Regions from separate parts of the Paenibacillus sp. 2KB_22 genome, predicted to be linked through region 1. Evidence: riboswitches for the same ligand, from Rfam matches in the RefSeq annotation. Region 1 holds a riboswitch; each other region holds the start of a gene.
What was found. Region 1 has a riboswitch for cobalamin ahead of AB4111_RS09155 (ABC transporter substrate-binding protein). Riboswitches for the same ligand answer to the same signal wherever they lie in the genome.
Positions count from the first base shown of each region.

Region 1 (5,841 bases):
CTGTCGCCATGCCGATAACAATTCCATGAATTGCAATTGATACTTAATATCCAGAAACGTAGTCGGCTCGTCCAGCAGCAGCAACCGCGGCTCCTGAGCCATAACTTTGGCAAGTGCGACCCGTTGTCGTTGCCCGCCGCTGAGTGCATCCAGCGGTCTGTCCGCCAGCTCCGTCAATCCCAGGTCTTCAAGCACTCTGTCTACCACAAGTGCCCCATCACCCGCTTCCCGCCCCAGCCAGTTCTGGTACGGATATCTCCCCATCTCCACCACATCTCGTACGGGATAAGAGATGGGTGGCAAGCCGTCCTGCTGCAATACAGCGATCATGCGCGACAGGTCCTTACGGCTGTATGAGCCGATGTCTCGACCATCGATACGGATCTGACCTTCGCTTAACTGTTCCGTTCCGGCAATAAGCTGGATCAGAGTGGACTTGCCGCTGCCGTTTGGACCGACAACGCCCCACCAGTCACCTTCACCAACATGCCAGTCTACACTACGCAATGCCTGGTGATTGCCATATGACTTCCCTGCTCCCTTAATGGAAATAAGGGAAGTTGAGTTTGAATCGGTACTGGAATTCATGGCATCATCCCCTTCTGCAACTTTTTGTTCCGGTGCAGCAGGTAAGCAAAGAACGGCGCACCAACAAAGGCGGTGACGACACCGAGCGGAATTTCAGTTGGCGCAAGCAACGACCTGGCGATGGTATCGGCCCACACCATGAAGATTGCTCCACCAATGGCAGACAAAGGTACCAGCAGTCGATAATCCGGCCCCACCAGCAGCCGCAACATATGCGGGATCACTAATCCAACAAATCCGATGACACCTGATACCGAGACAGCACCTGCGGTCAGCAGTGTGCCGACTGCCAGCACGGACAGCTTAAGCCTGTCCACGCCAATCCCGATATGTGCCGCTTGACGTTCTCCCAGCGCAAGCACATTCAACGAGCGTGCCCGGCTCCAGAGAAAGACCAGCCCTAACAGAAAATACGGGAAAAGGATGGCCGTATACGACCACCCACGCAGAGCCAGACTTCCCATCGTCCAGTATATAATTTCATTAATCGTCTGTTTCGACATGGTCGACAGGAAGGAAACAACTGCGCCCAGGAAACTTTGCATGACCACACCAGCCAGAATGAGGCTATGTGTAGGTATTTTGCGCCCTTCACGAGCCAGTGCCATAACAAACCATAACGTGATTACACCCGTCAAAAATGCAATCAAGGGTAAGGTCCAGATTCCAATCAGTGCATACTGCAATCCGAAGAAAATCAGGAAAGCAGCCCCCACCGATGCACCGGATGATACACCCAGCGTAAACGGATCGGCCAGCGGATTACGCAGCACCCCCTGGAAGCCCGCACCCGCAATGGCTAGTGAAGCACCCACGAGCACAGCAAGCAGTACGCGCGGAAAACGGACTTTCCAGATAATCTGTTCGGCCGCCTTATTCCAATCCGGTGTAATCCAGTCGCCTACCCAGGGAATTTTGTGAATCAGAATACCTGCAATATCCCGGATTGGCAACGCTACTGAACCAATGCCCGTGCAGATGAGCACAGTGAGCACCAGCAGCACCATGCCCGTCGTCCCGAACAGGATCAGCTTTTTACTCATTGGAACAAGTCAGGGTAGATCGTTTTGGCTACTTCTTTCAACCCTTGAGTTACCCGTGGACCCGGACGGCTCAGCAGGTTGGCATCCAGGCCAATAACCGCGTCATTTTTCACAGCAGTAATTTGATCCCAGCCGCTGCGCGCCTTGATGATTTGATCCAGTGTTTTGGAGTTCTCATCAATCACATCGTTGGCATACAGGATCACATCGGGGTTGGAGGCAATCACGTTTTCTTCATTAATTTCATACCAGCCCTCTTTGTCCGAAGCAATATTGCTACCTCCGGCTACAGTGATGAGTTCATCCATGAATTCGCCTTTACCTACAGTCCAGCCTGGGGAGAACTCAACGTATACTTTTTTCTTATCTTCCGTTTTAACGGCCTTCACCGCTTCGGTTACATCCGTCACATCCTGTTTCATCTGAGTGATGATTTCTTGTGCTTTTTCCTGATGATCGGTGATTTTACCGAAGGTTTCGATATTGTTCATCACATCGTCGATGGATTTAGGATCCGTTTTGAAAATGGTAATACCCAACTCGCGCAGCTTCTTCACGGCATCCTCGCTCATCGAGATACCTGTGAAGACGATGTCGGCTTCAGCTGCAATGATGGACTCTTCATTGGGCTTGGTGATCCCGCCCATTTTCGCTTTGGTTGTTGCTGCTTCAGGATAATCATCATAGTCGGATACACCAACGATCTGTTCATCCAATCCAAGGGCAAACAGGGACTCTGTCTCAGCCGGAGACACGGATACAATTTTGGCTGGCGCCTTTTCAAAAGTAAACGATTCACCCGTTGCATCTGTAACGGTAAGTGGATATTGTGTTTTGAGGTCCGTCTGCGCCTGGCCTTGGGACTGCTCCTGTGCCGGTTGCTGTGAAGTACCTGTGCCCTCGTTCGTTGTTGCATTGCCACATCCGGCCAAAGCCAGTGCGAGTGCCGCTGCACTTAGCAGGGACGCTACGCTTTTCCAATTCTTGAAATTCATTCTGTTATTCTCCCCTTCTCTATTTGTGCTATTTTCTTGCATCGTGCTTAAACTCCTGCTCCCATGCCTTGGTGTTCCTGTATAAGGTTTGAACTGCAACATTTACACGTTAACGGAGAGTGCAGAACCGATCTGAAGAAACGAAGTGTTCGCTTAAAGCTTTCTACAAGAAAGCTAAATCGGAAGCATACGCTTATCACCGGATTTCCCCTTTCAAAAAGGGCATCAAAAAATCTGGGGATAACAGCGATCGGAAGATGGTACTGCAATCGTAGTGACCTCGTGTAAAATTGGTCTCGTTCATCTTACATGAACAATAAAAAATCCCCAATCCATACGTCCAGGATCAGGGATGACGTCTCGCATATGGCGATCTGTACATGTTCAACCAAAGGTTGTCCATGCGCATAGAATAGCCCGAAACGCTGTCCTTTCCTCGAAGGAACACCGGTTTGTACGTCCAGGGCAGGTAACCTGACTTACAGGAATCATCCTGTTTTACAGTGGCGGGACCGTGCCGGATTTGCACCGACTTCCCCATTTCACCCTTGTGTGTTTCACGACTCGTACTAATCTGCCATGAAAACAGCCTTCACACGCGGGACCCTTGGTCGCTGATATGGTAAACCATTGCCGTGTAATTTCTGCATGTTGCATACTCGTTGAGGCTTCACTGCCTGAGCGTATCTGTATCCATGCTGAAGTCACACTTCTGTTGTGATTATAGGGTATATTGTACATCCTTACAACCCGATTGGCGGAAAAGTCACTCTGCTGCCAAACCATTGATTCCCCTGTCGATCAAGCTGAACCTGAATCGCCTGTCCCGGTACGACATGTGTATCCCAGAACCCAAGCCCGGCAATCAGACGGGACAAGGCATACCGGATGACACCACCATGCGTAACCACAACCATGGTAGGAACTTGCCCCTCATCAACGTGGATCGAAGGACGACCCTCCAACAACATCTCTTGAAGAAAGGAATCCATTCGCCCCGTAAACTCCTGCCACGATTCCCCACCGGGCGGAGTGACCTTCTGCGGCGCATCAATCCAGCTTCGGTACACAGGGTTATCCTTGAGCTGCTCATACGTCAGCCCTTCCCACTGTCCAAAATCATTCTCGCGCAGGCGCGAGTCGAACTTCACCTGTCCGCTGGCATCAGGAAGAATCTGTTCCAGCGTCTGCCGGCAGCGAAGAAGATCACTGCAATATAGCTCGTTCCACGGAACATTGCTCAATTGTTCATGAAGCGGAGCCAGTTCTTCTTTGGCATCTGGCAGCAGACCGATGTCGGTATGCCCCAGGTATCTTTTTTCCACATTCCACAGCGTTGTCCCGTGACGGACCCACAGAATGTTTCGTTTCAGCGGACCGGGTTGATCCCTATGTACTTCATTGCCTGCATTTCCTTCATTTACGGCCATAACAGCGTCCCTCCTGCCAGCCACATACCCAGCGTTATGAACACGCACAGTACAACAAAAGCCCCTGCCGACCAGAACATCAGGCGTGATGTTCGCACAATATCCTCGGCTTCCATCGGCCGTTTGGCCTCCCCCATGTAGGCGCGAAACGAAGCAACTCCATGATACACGTTATGTCCACCAAGCCGGATGCCCAGTGCTCCAGCCACCGCTGATTCGGGAAAACCGCTATTCGGACTTGGATGCAGTCTTGCATCCCGTGCGACCATGCGTGCTGCTCCTTTGGCGTCCATCTTCATCACCCACGCACCCACGATTAATAGCATCGCGGTCAACCGGGCAGGTATCCAGTTCGCCACATCATCCAGACGGGCCGAGGCCCAGCCAAGATGCAAATACTTGTCATTTTTATATCCAACCATGGAATCCAGCGTGTTGACGGCACGATAAGCCATAGCAAGCGGAGCGCCTCCAATAAGCGCATAGAATAACGGGGATACAATGGCATCAACGATATTTTCGGCAACCGTCTCTACCGTTCCCCGCACAACCTCCGGTTCATCCAGATGCGCTGTATCACGTCCAACAATCATGCCCAGTGAACGTCTGGCCGCCGGCCAATCCTGCTGCTTCAGATGACGATACACTTCCATACCTGCATCCTTAAGCCCTTTTGAAGCAATGGTCGTTGCGATGAGCACTACTTCAGCTGCCACCGCAATGACAGGATGAATCAGCCCAAGCACATATACAAGTCCCCACGTGATGGCAAAAGACCCCCCCGCGATCACAATCGGAAACAACAGCCCTGCTCTCTTCAGCCCCGAATCTGTGCTCACACGCGAGCGAATGACACGCTCCAACGCCGAGATGCCTTTTCCCATGCCAATCACCGGGTGGGGAATCCAGCGCGGATCTCCGATACATCGGTCCAACAGGTACGCCAGTATAATAATCCAGGCTCCCGCCATGCCTGTCCAGAACGGCCAAGTCCATAGATGCTCCACCTCAAAAGTCATTTGTGCCTGATCCTCTCTTTCCGTACAGTCCGGCCTGAAGGCTCTCCGTCACCGTGTCGTATACCAGTCTGCCAATCGCCGCCCCTGCCGTAGTCGCTGTCCCGGCATAAGCGATCATCGGTTGTGTTTCCTCCACTGCCTGACGTACCGCAAATACAATGGCATCAGTTGTGGTGCCGGTGGCGGGCAACCCGTTCTCCGAATCCAGAACCCCCGCATCCGCCAGCGCTGCCGCTTTGGCTTCCACCGCCGTCTGTACTGCATTCACCATTGCCCCGCTGGTCATGCGTCCATTCAACCAGAGCATGATGTTAATTGTACCTGGGACATAGGATGGCATCGTCAGATTCCGTGCTGAAGGAGCAGAGCGCTCCCTGCCGGAAGACATCGTCTTATTTCCTGCCGCATCAAATACCGTTCTCTCCGACCCCGCTCGTGCGGCATTTGATACACCCGCAGTGGTACAGCACAGAAGGCCAAATTCATCACTTGTATATTCCTGAATGGAAGTATGCTCCAGCCTTACGGCCGTCAATAATCCGGCACATTGATCCCGCGGCTCTTGCCATTCGTTCAGCGCTTGTTCGATATCACGCGGCGGATCATCACAGCGGTAATGCCTGTCCACATAGATGTTAAATATGCGATCCAGTTCAAGCATCCCGCCGCCATATACCGCATTCGACAGCGCTTGGGCTGCCCTTGGACTCTGTGCTTTGATATGTCGTTCATGTGCAGATATGTTCAGTCCTGGCCAGGAAAAGGC
Region 1 covers NZ_JBFRHG010000001.1:2,069,164-2,075,004, forward strand. Annotated here, with positions in the region: gene AB4111_RS09145 (ABC transporter ATP-binding protein) at 1-588, opposite strand, end outside; gene AB4111_RS09150 (FecCD family ABC transporter permease) at 585-1,631, opposite strand; gene AB4111_RS09155 (ABC transporter substrate-binding protein) at 1,628-2,626, opposite strand; cobalamin riboswitch at 3,074-3,223, opposite strand; gene AB4111_RS09160 (histidine phosphatase family protein) at 3,370-4,056, opposite strand; gene cbiB (adenosylcobinamide-phosphate synthase CbiB) at 4,047-5,027, opposite strand; gene AB4111_RS09170 (adenosylcobinamide amidohydrolase) at 5,065-5,841, opposite strand, start outside.

Region 2 (5,841 bases), on a different contig from region 1:
TACTGGCTACATCAATCTCTCCAGACTGCAGGGCAAGAGCACGTGTGCTATCATCCTTGATATATTTCAACGTCAATGTGTCCACATCTGCCGCACCGCCCCAATACCCGTCATACTTTTTCACCTGGATCTCCTGATCCGGCGTATATCCTGTCACCATAAATGGCCCCGTAGCAATAGGCTCGCTCTTGAATTTGGATGTATCTGCACTCGTATCCACAATGACAAACAGTGGCTCGGCAATATTACCAAGCAGGGACGCATAAGGCTCTTTCGTTTTAATCTTCAGATCTTGTCCTTCAGCAGTCATTGAGGCTACAGGTACAGTCGCTTGTCCTCTCTCGTTTAACTCAATGGAGCGTTCTATCGATTTTTTCACCGCGTCGGCAGTTACCTTATTTCCGTTATGGAAAGTTACACCTTCCCGAATATGAAAGTGCCAAGTCGTGTCATCCACTCGTTCCCAAGAATCTGCAATTTTAGGGACCAGCTTCATATTCTCGTCAAACTGGATCAGTGTCTCCCCAATCGCTGCACGCGTGAGTGTCCAGCCGTTCCATTCTTCTGCCGGGTCCAGGTTGCTGCCAAGCCAGAACAAGGCCACATTGAGATGAGTTGGTGCACTTGTAGTACCCTTGTCCGCACCCGCCGACTTCTCCGTTGCACCAGACGAGGTCGATGGATTATTGGCGGTGCCACAAGCTGCAAGCAAGAACACAACCCACATGGATATGAGGGTGAGCAGCATTGATTTTTGAATATTCCTCTTCATTCTGGTTCCTCCAGTTAAGCTGTATTTTTCTTGGGATCAAGCACATCTCGCAGGCTGTCTCCCAGTAAATTAAAAATAATGACGGTGCTAAATATCGCCAGACCCGGATAAATTAACAACCATGGTGCAGTCTGCAGATATCTTCTGCCTTCATTTAACATGGCCCCCCACTCGGGGTTCGGAGGCTGCGCGCCAAGCCCAAGAAAGGACAACCCCGAGATCGACAGCATCATACCACCCACATCCATCATCGCCATGACGATGATTGGAGACATCATATTGGGCAGGATCGTCCTGCCAATGATCTGTATTTTACGTGCTCCGCTGAAAGCAGCGGCAGCGACATATTCCTTTTGCTGAAGGGATATCACCAGGCTTCTGGCCATCCGTGCATACTTCGCCCACCAGACAACCGACAATGCCAGCACCGTATTGAACAATCCCGGCCCCAGCATCCCCACCACAGCGATCGCAAAAATTAGTCCCGGAAATGCCATTAATGTATCAGACAGGCGCATGAGCACCATATCCGTCACACCCCGAGCGAAACCGGCGATGACTCCAATCGCTACACCTAGCACAAACACGATGCCAATCATCATAAAGGTGAGCAGCAGCGAGGTACGTGCACCGTACAGAAGACGAGATAATACACAGCGGCCCAGTTGATCGGTTCCAAGAGGATACTCGGCGCTGGATGGCTGCAACACTTTGGCAAAGTTCGTTGCAAGTGGATCGTGTGGTGCAAGCAGCGGTGCAACCATGGCAAGAATAATCCAGAAGGCGGTCAGAGACAGCAGGAAGGTGAACCAGCGATTCTGCAGTAATACAAGTCTGAAGGCTCTCATCTATATATCCACTTCCAGTCGGATTCGGGGATCACGAAGATGAGTCCATATATCGACCAGCAGATTCAGGGTGACATATATGATCGCCATCCAGATGACATACCCCTGAATCAGCGGATAATCCCTTGTGAAAATCGCATCTACAGCCATCTGTCCAACGCCCGGCCACACAAATAAACTTTCCACAATCGCTGCACCACCTAACAAAGCACCTGTTGTCATGCCCATTAGGGTAACGATCGGCAGCAGGGCATTGGGAAGAATATGACGCAAAATAATGATCGATTCCTTCACACCTCTGGATATGGCTCCGATCACATAGTTCTGGCTTGTCTCCTCAAGCAGGACCGCACGAATCTGTCTGCTGTACTGGGCAACAAGTGGAATCGCGAGTGTACATGCAGGCAGAATCAGGCTATACCATCCGGAATTACCCATTACCGGCAGCAGCTTCAGCTGTACACCGAAGACCAACATGAGCAGCATACCCAACCAGAAGCTGGGCATCGATAATCCGGCAAAAGAGAACAGACGAATGACGTGATCAAGCCATTTGTTACGATAGACAGCCGACAGCATCCCCAATGGAAAGGAAACCAGTATAACCAGAAACATGGCGCTTCCTGTTAGCCAAAGCGTTGCCGGGAGACGTGCCATCAACACGTCCAGTACTGGACGATTGTATTTATATGATGTACCGAAGTCTCCAGTCAGCACCTGTCCCAACCATGTCCCGTATCGGTAGAGAAAGGGCTCGTCCAATCCAAGCTCCGACCTCACCTGCCTGACCAGCTCATCGGATGGCGTTACCCCTGTAGACATAAGCATGAGTCTGGCTGGATCTCCAGGAGACAGGTAGGTTAGCAGGAACGTCAAGAACGTGATGCCGAACAATACGACTACCAGTTGTATTAATCGTTTAACGATATATCTGCTCAAGTGCTCTAACGTCCTTCCCCAAAACTCTATGTATGTGTCATGATGTTCTTCGCCCATAACAAAAAAGGCGTCCCTCTCCGTGTTACTGGATGAGGACGCCTTAAATAAACAGATTTTCAGAAAAAATCATGCTCTCTAAACACCTTCCTATCTCCCGTAGGGTACTACTGTGTTTGTTAAACTTGGCAGGTCTCCTGGCTCCAGAATCATCGTCACTTGCAGCTCCTTCCCGGTCTAAACCAGTGGATTATCGCTACCTGACTCCTCTGTTACAGTGGCGGGACCGCGCCGGTATTACACCGGACTTCCCTATTAAGCTTCCACCCTGACGGGCAAAGCACCAAGTTCCACATATTCAATTACACTTCTGTATCAGTATAGCGGGACAACGTTTAATGATCAAAACTTTTCTTTTAAATTTGAAACACTAGGTGCGTCTAATCGCGAATTCTCGACCCCTTCGGAGATACGCCCGTCACACGCTTAAACATCTTGGAAAACAATAAGGGGTCCGTATAACCGACAGAATGGGCCACTTCACTGACCGACAGCCCTGGATTCTGGAGAAGTTCGGCAGCCCTATTCATACGGTACTCCAGAAAAAATGACTGTAGCGACATGCCATATCGCTCTTTGAACAATCCTGATAGATACGTGCGATCCAACCCCACAGCTTGGGCAATATCCAAAATGGAAGTTCGCTGACTGTACCTGTTCTCCATAAACTGCACCGCCTGCCGGATGTACGTTTCTTTGTTCGAAAGGAGCTGCCCTATATCTTCCTTCACAGGTGAAGAAGAGATGAGTTCTGCCATCAAACGGTACAAGAGACTCTGGTTCAACACATCGCCTTCCGATCGCGTGGAAGCTTGGACCATCTCCGTATACAACTGTTCCATCGTAATCGTATCATGGGCATCATATATCGGGCGCTCCGGGCTCAGTTGGGCACGTTGCATGAATGCTTTGGCTTGTACACCTTTGAAGCCGAACCACGAATACGTCCAGGGCTCCTGCGGATCTGCCTCATAATGAATAAGCGTGTCCGGGAAAATGATAAACCCCTGTCCCTCGCTAAGCTTGTATTCCTGATCCCCCATGTACACGATGCCCCGTCCTTCATGGATGTAATGCACAATATAGGAATCACGTACACCCGGTCCCCAATAATGGGCGGGTTCACACGCCTCCCACCCGAAGAACAACAAGACCAGTTCCATCTGTGTCCAGTCCGTGGCTACCACATTCATCTCTATTTTTCTCATTTTATGCCCTCCCTCCTTGTTTCCTTCCGAGGCTCACCATCTGTATGTCTAATTAAATTATAACAGCTAAAGGACATAAATATTAGTTGAAAACGGAAACAAAAATGGGATTATGCCATGTTTGAGAGGGGTTGAGCCATAGTTATATGTGCCGAATCGGCCTATAGTTGGGGTACAACATTTTTCAGGGAGGCTTAACTTAAGATGAACAAAATTACGTTTCTCGGTGCGGGAAGCACCGTCTTTGTCAAAAATGTATTGGGTGATGTCATGATGACCGAAGCACTGCAGGATTTTGAGCTGGCATTGTTCGATATCGATGCTGAACGTCTGAGCGATTCCGAGCGTTTGCTGACCAGTCTGGCCCGTTCACTCGGAAGTCGTTGCGTCGTTAACGTATATCAGGACCGCAAAGAAGCGCTGCGCGGGGCCAAATATGTCATCAACGCCATCCAGGTCGGTGGATATGATCCATGTACCATTACGGACTTCGAGATTCCGAAGAAATACGGACTACGTCAAACGATTGCAGATACCCTAGGTATCGGTGGAATTTTCCGTAATTTGCGGACGATTCCGGTCATGCTGGATTTTGCCCGGGATATGCAGGAAGTGTGTCCGGATGCATGGTTCCTGAACTACACCAACCCGATGGCCGTGCTTACCAACGTCATGAATGTGCATGGTGGGATCAAAACCGTAGGTTTGTGTCATAGTGTGCAGGTATGTGTACCACATCTGTTCGATGCACTGGGAATGGATCAGACAGGTGTTGTGGCTAAGGTTGCAGGAATTAACCACATGGCGTGGCTGCTCGAAGTTACAAAAGACGGGCAGGATCTGTACCCCGAGATTAAACGTCTGGCGAAGGAAAAGCAGAAAGAACAGCATGACGACATGGTCCGTTTTGAGTTGATGCAGCGATTTGGCTATTATGTAACGGAATCGTCCGAGCATAATGCCGAGTACCACCCTTACTTCATCAAGCGGAATTACCCGGAGCTGATTGAACGCTTCAACATTCCACTGGATGAGTATCCACGCCGCTGTGTGAACCAGATTGAAGGCTGGAAAGAAATGCGTACCAAGCTGTTTGCCAGCGAAAATATTGAACATACCCGCAGCCGTGAATACGCATCGCATATTATTGAAGCCATGGAGACGAATAACCCGTACAAGATTGGCGGCAACGTCATGAACAACGGACTGATTACGAACCTGCCGCGTGAGGCATGTGTTGAGGTACCTTGTCTGGTCGATGGATCAGGGATCAGCCCTACGTACATTGGAGATCTGCCTCCACAACTCGCGGCATTGAACCGGACAAACATCAATACGCAACTGCTGACCATTGAAGCGGCAATCACGGGCAAAAAGGAACATATCTATCATGCGGCAATGCTTGATCCACACACGGCTGCCGAGCTGTCTATCGATGACATCGTAGCGATGTGTGATGAGTTGATTGAGGCTCACGGCGACTGGTTGCCAAAATACACGTCATAATATAAAAGCACCGTTCCTTTGCAGCCAAAGGGGACGGTGTTTTGCTCTTCAATGACGCTCACCCGCTGAGGCGTGCATCACATCACTATTAAGAAATGTCTCGCTGCTCCCTTAAACCTTATTCGGCAGGAAGCAAAAAGCGATAACCAATGCCAGGCTCCGTCTGAATATATCGGGGCTTGGTTGGATCTTCATTTAATTTCTTGCGCAGATGTCCCACATATACCCGAAGATAATGGCTGTCGGACTCATGATGATGCCCTCCCCATACTTGCTGCAAAAGCTGACGCTGGGTGATTATCTTCCCCGCATTCGAGGCGAGCACCTTCAGCATCTCATATTCCGTTGGGGTTAATTTCACCAAATTCCCCTCCAGTTCGACCTGCCTTTGGGCCAGATCAACCGTCAGTGCTCCGAAGCGCAGTATTGGCTCATCCGTCGTTTTGGCTACATGACGCAGCGCCACCCGAATACGGGCGACCAACTCACCCATTCCGAATGGTTTGGTCAC
Region 2 covers NZ_JBFRHG010000008.1:154,422-160,262, reverse strand. Annotated here, with positions in the region: gene AB4111_RS28165 (ABC transporter substrate-binding protein) at 1-772, opposite strand, end outside; gene nikC (nickel transporter permease) at 787-1,620, opposite strand; gene nikB (nickel ABC transporter permease) at 1,621-2,559, opposite strand; cobalamin riboswitch at 2,727-2,919, opposite strand; gene AB4111_RS28150 (AraC family transcriptional regulator) at 2,997-3,824, opposite strand; gene AB4111_RS28145 (alpha-glucosidase/alpha-galactosidase) at 4,029-5,330, shown strand; gene AB4111_RS28140 (response regulator) at 5,449-5,841, opposite strand, start outside.
Region 2: it holds a riboswitch for cobalamin, as region 1 does, so the genes downstream of both, nikB (nickel ABC transporter permease) here and AB4111_RS09155 (ABC transporter substrate-binding protein) in region 1, are expected to answer to the same signal.

Region 3 (5,841 bases), on a different contig from region 1:
CTTCCTGATACATTTCATCAAAAATCCTTATAGCTGAACGGGCAAAAATAGGGTAAGCACAGTTTCCCTACACAGAAGTACCCTGTATACTGTAGTCAGACTGATGAACATTCGGCTGGACTAACGGGGGGAACATGAATGGCTCAACATTTGGCAGGTGTGCGTGTAGCATTGACAGGACCACGAAAATCGAAAGAAATGTCCATACTGGTTGAAAAAATGGGGGGAATCCCACTTGTGCGACCGGCACAAGGGACTGTATTCCTGGATGATCGGAGTATCAGGGATGGGTTGGTATCCTGGATCTCAGACCCGCCAGACTGGGCGGTGTTGACGACGGGTATGGGATTGGATGCATTGTTTGAAATGGCTGAGGATATGGAAGTCGCAGGACAATTGTTGGATGTATTATCGGAATCCTCCATTGCAGCGAGGGGATACAAGACGGTGAATGCGCTCAAAAAGCGCAAGTTAACACCACTGGTACGAGATGATGATGGTAGCACGGACGGGCTCATTCGAGAATTCGCCCCACATGATCTCGCAGGGAAAAAGGTCATATTGCAGCTTCATGGGGAGACAGCTCCCAAACTCGTCGCATGGTTGGAAGAACAAGGTGCAATCGTCAGACAAGTGCTCCCTTACCGGCATGTACCGCCGGAAGAGGCAGAGCTGGAACAGCTGTTGAATGAAATTCTAAAGTTCGAGGTAGATGCCGTTGCGTTCACAAGTGGCCCTCAGGTCAGATTCCTGACGCAATACGCGGCCTCCCAGGACAAGCTTGAGCAGATGCTTGCTGCCTTCAGACAAGGCGTAATTCCTGCATCTGTAGGTAAAGTTACAGCAAACTCCATGCGTGAAGAAGGCATTGAGGCGCTGGTCATTCCGGAGGAAGAGAAGATGGGAGCACTCATCGTTGAGCTTGGACGTTACTTCGCTGCGGGGCGTGCGGCCAAGAGTAGTGGCCTGCAATCATAGTTATCAATGACTATGGATGTATTTAATCATTAGGTAGATGCATGGTTTAAAACGAATCTTATATGTATATGTTACATCAGGTTCTGATCCGTTTTTTTGGATCAGGACTTTTTTCTGTTTTGTCTGAAAATAGAAGAACGGACAAGTATCATAAGCATGGACATTATTTCCTGCGCGGTGTTATTATGAAAACAATATTGAATGAAAACAAGCAAGGTGCTCTTGCGTGCAGCAAGAGGTAACAGGGAATCGGGTGAAAGTCCCGAGCGGTCCCGCCACTGTAATGGTGAAGCCCTTTTTGATCCAAGTCACTCGGAAAGCCGGGGAAGACAGAAAAGGAAGCTGATGATCCAAAGCCAGGAGACCTACCTTGCATGTGTCACCGAACCCTTCGCGGAAAGGAGTGGTGTACGAAGAATCAGGAAATGGGCGAACAAGCGGTTCGCCTGGCTGGCCCCCCTTGGGCCACATAGTCACAGGACTACCCTCAGGGAGTCTGGACTATGTTCTTGAGTGTACGTACATGCGTATCCCATCCGTTACAAGGATGGGATTTTTTTGTTTTTATAGATAAATGTACATCCTTGTGATACCTGCCCTATGTAGGGAAATTGCAGGTAGAAGAATAGATTAGTTGGATCATAACAGGTGATGTAAGAGCCTTGTTGATAGTCTGAGTAAACAGAGCTGACGAGTTGGACATGCAGTACAGTGGGGGAGAAGGTCGGCATAGCCGCCCTTCTTCACTGTTTAGATCAGTACGACAAGTGTGATGAAGGAGGAGAAGTAATGCAAGATCAAGGCAAGCTGCTGATTATCGGGTTCGGTCCAGGAGCAATGGAACATATCACCAAGCGGGCACTCGAAGCACTTCAGGAGAGCGAGGTAATTATCGGATACAACACTTATGTGGATCTTATTCGCCCTCTGTTGAACGGGCAAGCGATTGTGCGCACAGGTATGACGGAGGAAGTAAGCCGTGCACAAGAAGCAGTCAGACAAGCGGAGATGGGCAAAATTGTTGCCGTAATTTCCAGCGGTGACGCAGGCGTATATGGTATGGCTGGACTGGTGTACGAGGTGCTGATGGAGCAAGGCTGGAAGCCGGATACGGGTGTTGCCGTCGAAGTTATTCCGGGCGTATCGGCCATTCAGTCCTGTGCATCACTGCTTGGTGCCCCCGTTATGCATGATGCATGTACGATCAGCCTTAGTGATCACCTTACGCCGTGGGAGACCATTATTCGCCGGGTCGAAGCCGCAGCGTCCGCTGATTTTGTCATTGCCCTGTACAATCCACGCAGTGGACGGCGCACACGCCAGATCGTGGAGACACAGGAAATGATTCTGCGTTATCGTGACCCACAGACCCCGGTAGGTCTGGTGAAAAGTGCATACCGTGAGCGTCAGGATGTTGTCATGACCACACTGGAGGATATGCTGAATCATGATATCGGCATGCTGACGACCGTGATTATCGGCAACTCTTCGACCATGATGTACGAAGGACTCATGGTCACCCCGCGCGGGTATCAGCGGAAATATACGCTGAACACCGCGGAACAGTCGCTCAGACCTCATGAGCGACTACGCACAGAAGCCGAGCCATGGTCGCTCGGCGCAAGGGAAGCCCGCTCTGCCGCCTCCGGCGAGGCAGCGGGCGAGAGCCCGGCCAGCGATGCATCGGCCGCGCAGCCACAGGCGGAGCCAGCCCTGCGCGGCGCAAGCGCCGGAGCGGGCACGGCTCCGCAAGGGCAGCCGCCCGCTGTCGCAGGGGCAGCTGCCGCTACGCCTGCGGCAAGCCCGGCGAGCAGCGCTGGCACCGCCGTGCTTGCTGGCGAGCGACCTGCGCCCGTTGCGGCAGAGGCCGCTCCGGGCGGAGTCGCCGAAGCGCCACGCGCCGGAGCAGCTGCGCTTGCCGCCGAGGCGCTGACACGGCTCGCGGCAGGTGGCGCGCTAGCGGGCGAATCGGCGAGCCGCTGGCTGGATGCAGCAGCGCCGAGCCGAGAGGCAAGTGCACCGCAGGCTGCGACCGCAACGGCGGTACGCACCGTGCCCGAGCCTGGGCGTAAGGCGCCGCTGTTTGAAGTCGGCGTGTCGCCCGGCGTGGGCAACAAAAAATTCACCGCAGCCCAGATGGCGCTGCTGGCGCAGTGTGCAAGTGAAGACGGCGAACTGGAGTACACGCCGGAGCACCAGATTATTCTGAGAGTGCCGACATTTGAACCGGACTCGCTGGTTAAAGAGCTGCGTGCAGCGAATTTTATCGTTGTACCGATTGGCGATGTCATCAAAGTGAAGGCTTGTGACTTCTGCAATATGGAGAAGGACGATGCTGTCCCGATGGCTAACCATTTACAGGCCGTGATAGGCGGACTGGGTGCACCGAAAGAAACAAGTGTGGCGCTGAATGGCTGCGGTATGGCATGTTACGGGGCAGTGCTGGAGGATATCGGCATCGTGTATCGCAAAGGTGCATATGACCTGTTCCTCGGTGGCAAGAAATTCGGCCGCAATGCTCACCCTGCCCAGCCCGTAGCGGAGGGAATCCCGGGTGATCAGATTGGTGGAATTGTGGAACGAATTGTGGCCGATTACAAGGAAAAAGGCCATCCGAATGAGCGATTCCACAAGTTCTTCAAACGAGTTGGTGTAATTCAGGGCTTCCGCCATGTGGATGCACCAGTCACTGTGGAAGTAAACCCGATATGTGGTGACTAATTCCATACTTAATTCCTTACTAAATACCTAACTAAGCCTTGAGTAAGTATTAATTGAGTCCTTGCCTGCATGGCTTCTTTCGTGGAGACGTGATGGTGTAGCCTGTCAGGACCTATCTAATATTTCGCAATATTCGCTGGATTTCAGCTGACATAGATGAATTAATTTTTACGATTAATGCGGTGAATGGATGGAATGACTGGTTTGGCGTAGTTTTAGCCGGATGAACTGGAATGCCAAATGAATATGAAAAGTCTGATCTGTGGGTCAGACGGGGGAGGAATAACGAAAGATGGATGCAATATTGTTGGTGGGACACGGGAGCCGTGACCCTGAGGGGAACCGGGAATTGAAGGAGTTTGCACATGAGGTAGCAGCGAAGGCACCAGAGAATACGTTGGTGGAGACCTGTTTTCTGGAATTAACGAGACCAAGTATTGCTGAAGGTGTTACCGCTTGTGTGGACCGAGGTGCAACACGTGTTGTGTTGGTGCCGATCATTCTGTTTGCTGCCGGTCATGCCAAGATTGATATTCCTAACGCCATTGACCGCGCCAAGGCACGTTATCCGCAGGTGGAATTCGTATATGGTCGTCCCATCGGTGTTCATGAGAAAGTTGTTCAGATCATGCAGACCCGTCTGCAAGAAGCACAACCTGTACTTGTCGCATCCCAAGGCGGTACAGCCGTAGCGGCTCCACCTGCTCCGGTGACGGATGAAGAGACCGCCGTACTGGTGCTTGGACGGGGAAGCAGTGACCCGGATGCCAACAGTGACTTTTTCAAAATGACCCGGATGTTATGGGAGAAACTGCCGTACAAGTGGACGGAAAGCAGCTTTATTGGCGTGACTCAGCCCTCTTTCCCGGATGGATTGGAGCGTTGTCTATTGCTTGGCGCGAAGAAAATCATCATCATGCCTTATTTCCTGTTCACAGGTGTACTGATCAAGCGTATTGATGAAATGACCGCAGAATTTGCAGCGGCACATCCAGACATTCAGGTCGAGGTTGGCGGATATTTTGGCTTCCACCCGAAGCTAGTTGAACTGGTACTGGAGCGGGCTCATGAGGGGTTATATGGACGTGTAACAGCCAACTGTGATAACTGCCAATTCAGACTTGAAGCAGCCAAACACCATCACCACCATCATGATCACGACCATGGGCATGACCACGATCATCACCACGATCACGACCACGATCATTCGGACCATGATCACTCGCATCATCATGACGAGCATGATCATCAGCACGTACATGCACACGATGACCAGCATAAGCATGAACACGATCATGATCACACGCATACTGCCGTCGATCGTCAAACATCACTCGATTATCATCATGATCACGACGAAGAGTTGCATCATACGCATCACGAGCAAGAAGTTCATCGGAACAACTCAGATGACGCAGAAGAAATCGTACAAGAAGTGGCTTCTCCCGATCAGTCACAGGTTGCAGCAACTTCGGAGCAGGTGAATCGTCCATGATCTTCATGTTGTGTGGTACAAGTGATGCCAGGGAACTGGCTCTACAGATCCAGCAGCAAGGTACAGACGTACTGACTTCTGTTGTAACCGACAGTGCTGCCCATAGCCTGACAGAGGCCGGATTACCTGTTCGGACAGGCCGTTTGACTGTGGAAGCGATGGTGGAACTTGTGCGTGAAAAAGGTAGCCGTGCCATCGTGGATGCAAGTCATCCGTTTGCCGAAGAAGCACATGCCAATGCGATGGAAGCAGCCAAACAGGCGGGTATTCCATACATTCGTTACGAGCGAACGGGTCTCGCGTACGATGATCATGCGTTGCTGCATGTCGTGTCTTCTTACGATGAAGCGGCACTCAAGGCCAAAGAACTGAAGGGCTCGGTCATGCTGACGACAGGTAGTAAAACGTTACAGATTTTCACCAAGCACCTGCTCGGTGATCCGGATATTCGTCTCGTTGCCCGCATGCTTCCACGTCTCGATAATATGGAGAAATGCGGTGAGCTTGGCGTTGAACAGCGCAATATTATTGCGATACAGGGACCTTTTTCCCGTGAAATGAATGAAGCCTTGTACAAGCACTATGCGACGACAGTAATGGTGACCAAGGAGAGCGGCAAGACCGGAGCGGTGGATGAGAAAATCCAA
Region 3 covers NZ_JBFRHG010000003.1:546,004-551,844, forward strand. Annotated here, with positions in the region: gene AB4111_RS21290 (GerAB/ArcD/ProY family transporter) at 1-8, shown strand, start outside; gene AB4111_RS21295 (uroporphyrinogen-III synthase) at 139-978, shown strand; cobalamin riboswitch at 1,176-1,365, shown strand; gene cobJ (precorrin-3B C(17)-methyltransferase) at 1,768-3,699, shown strand; gene AB4111_RS21305 (sirohydrochlorin chelatase) at 3,992-5,194, shown strand; gene cobK (precorrin-6A reductase) at 5,191-5,841, shown strand, end outside.
Region 3: it holds a riboswitch for cobalamin, as region 1 does, so the genes downstream of both, cobJ (precorrin-3B C(17)-methyltransferase) here and AB4111_RS09155 (ABC transporter substrate-binding protein) in region 1, are expected to answer to the same signal.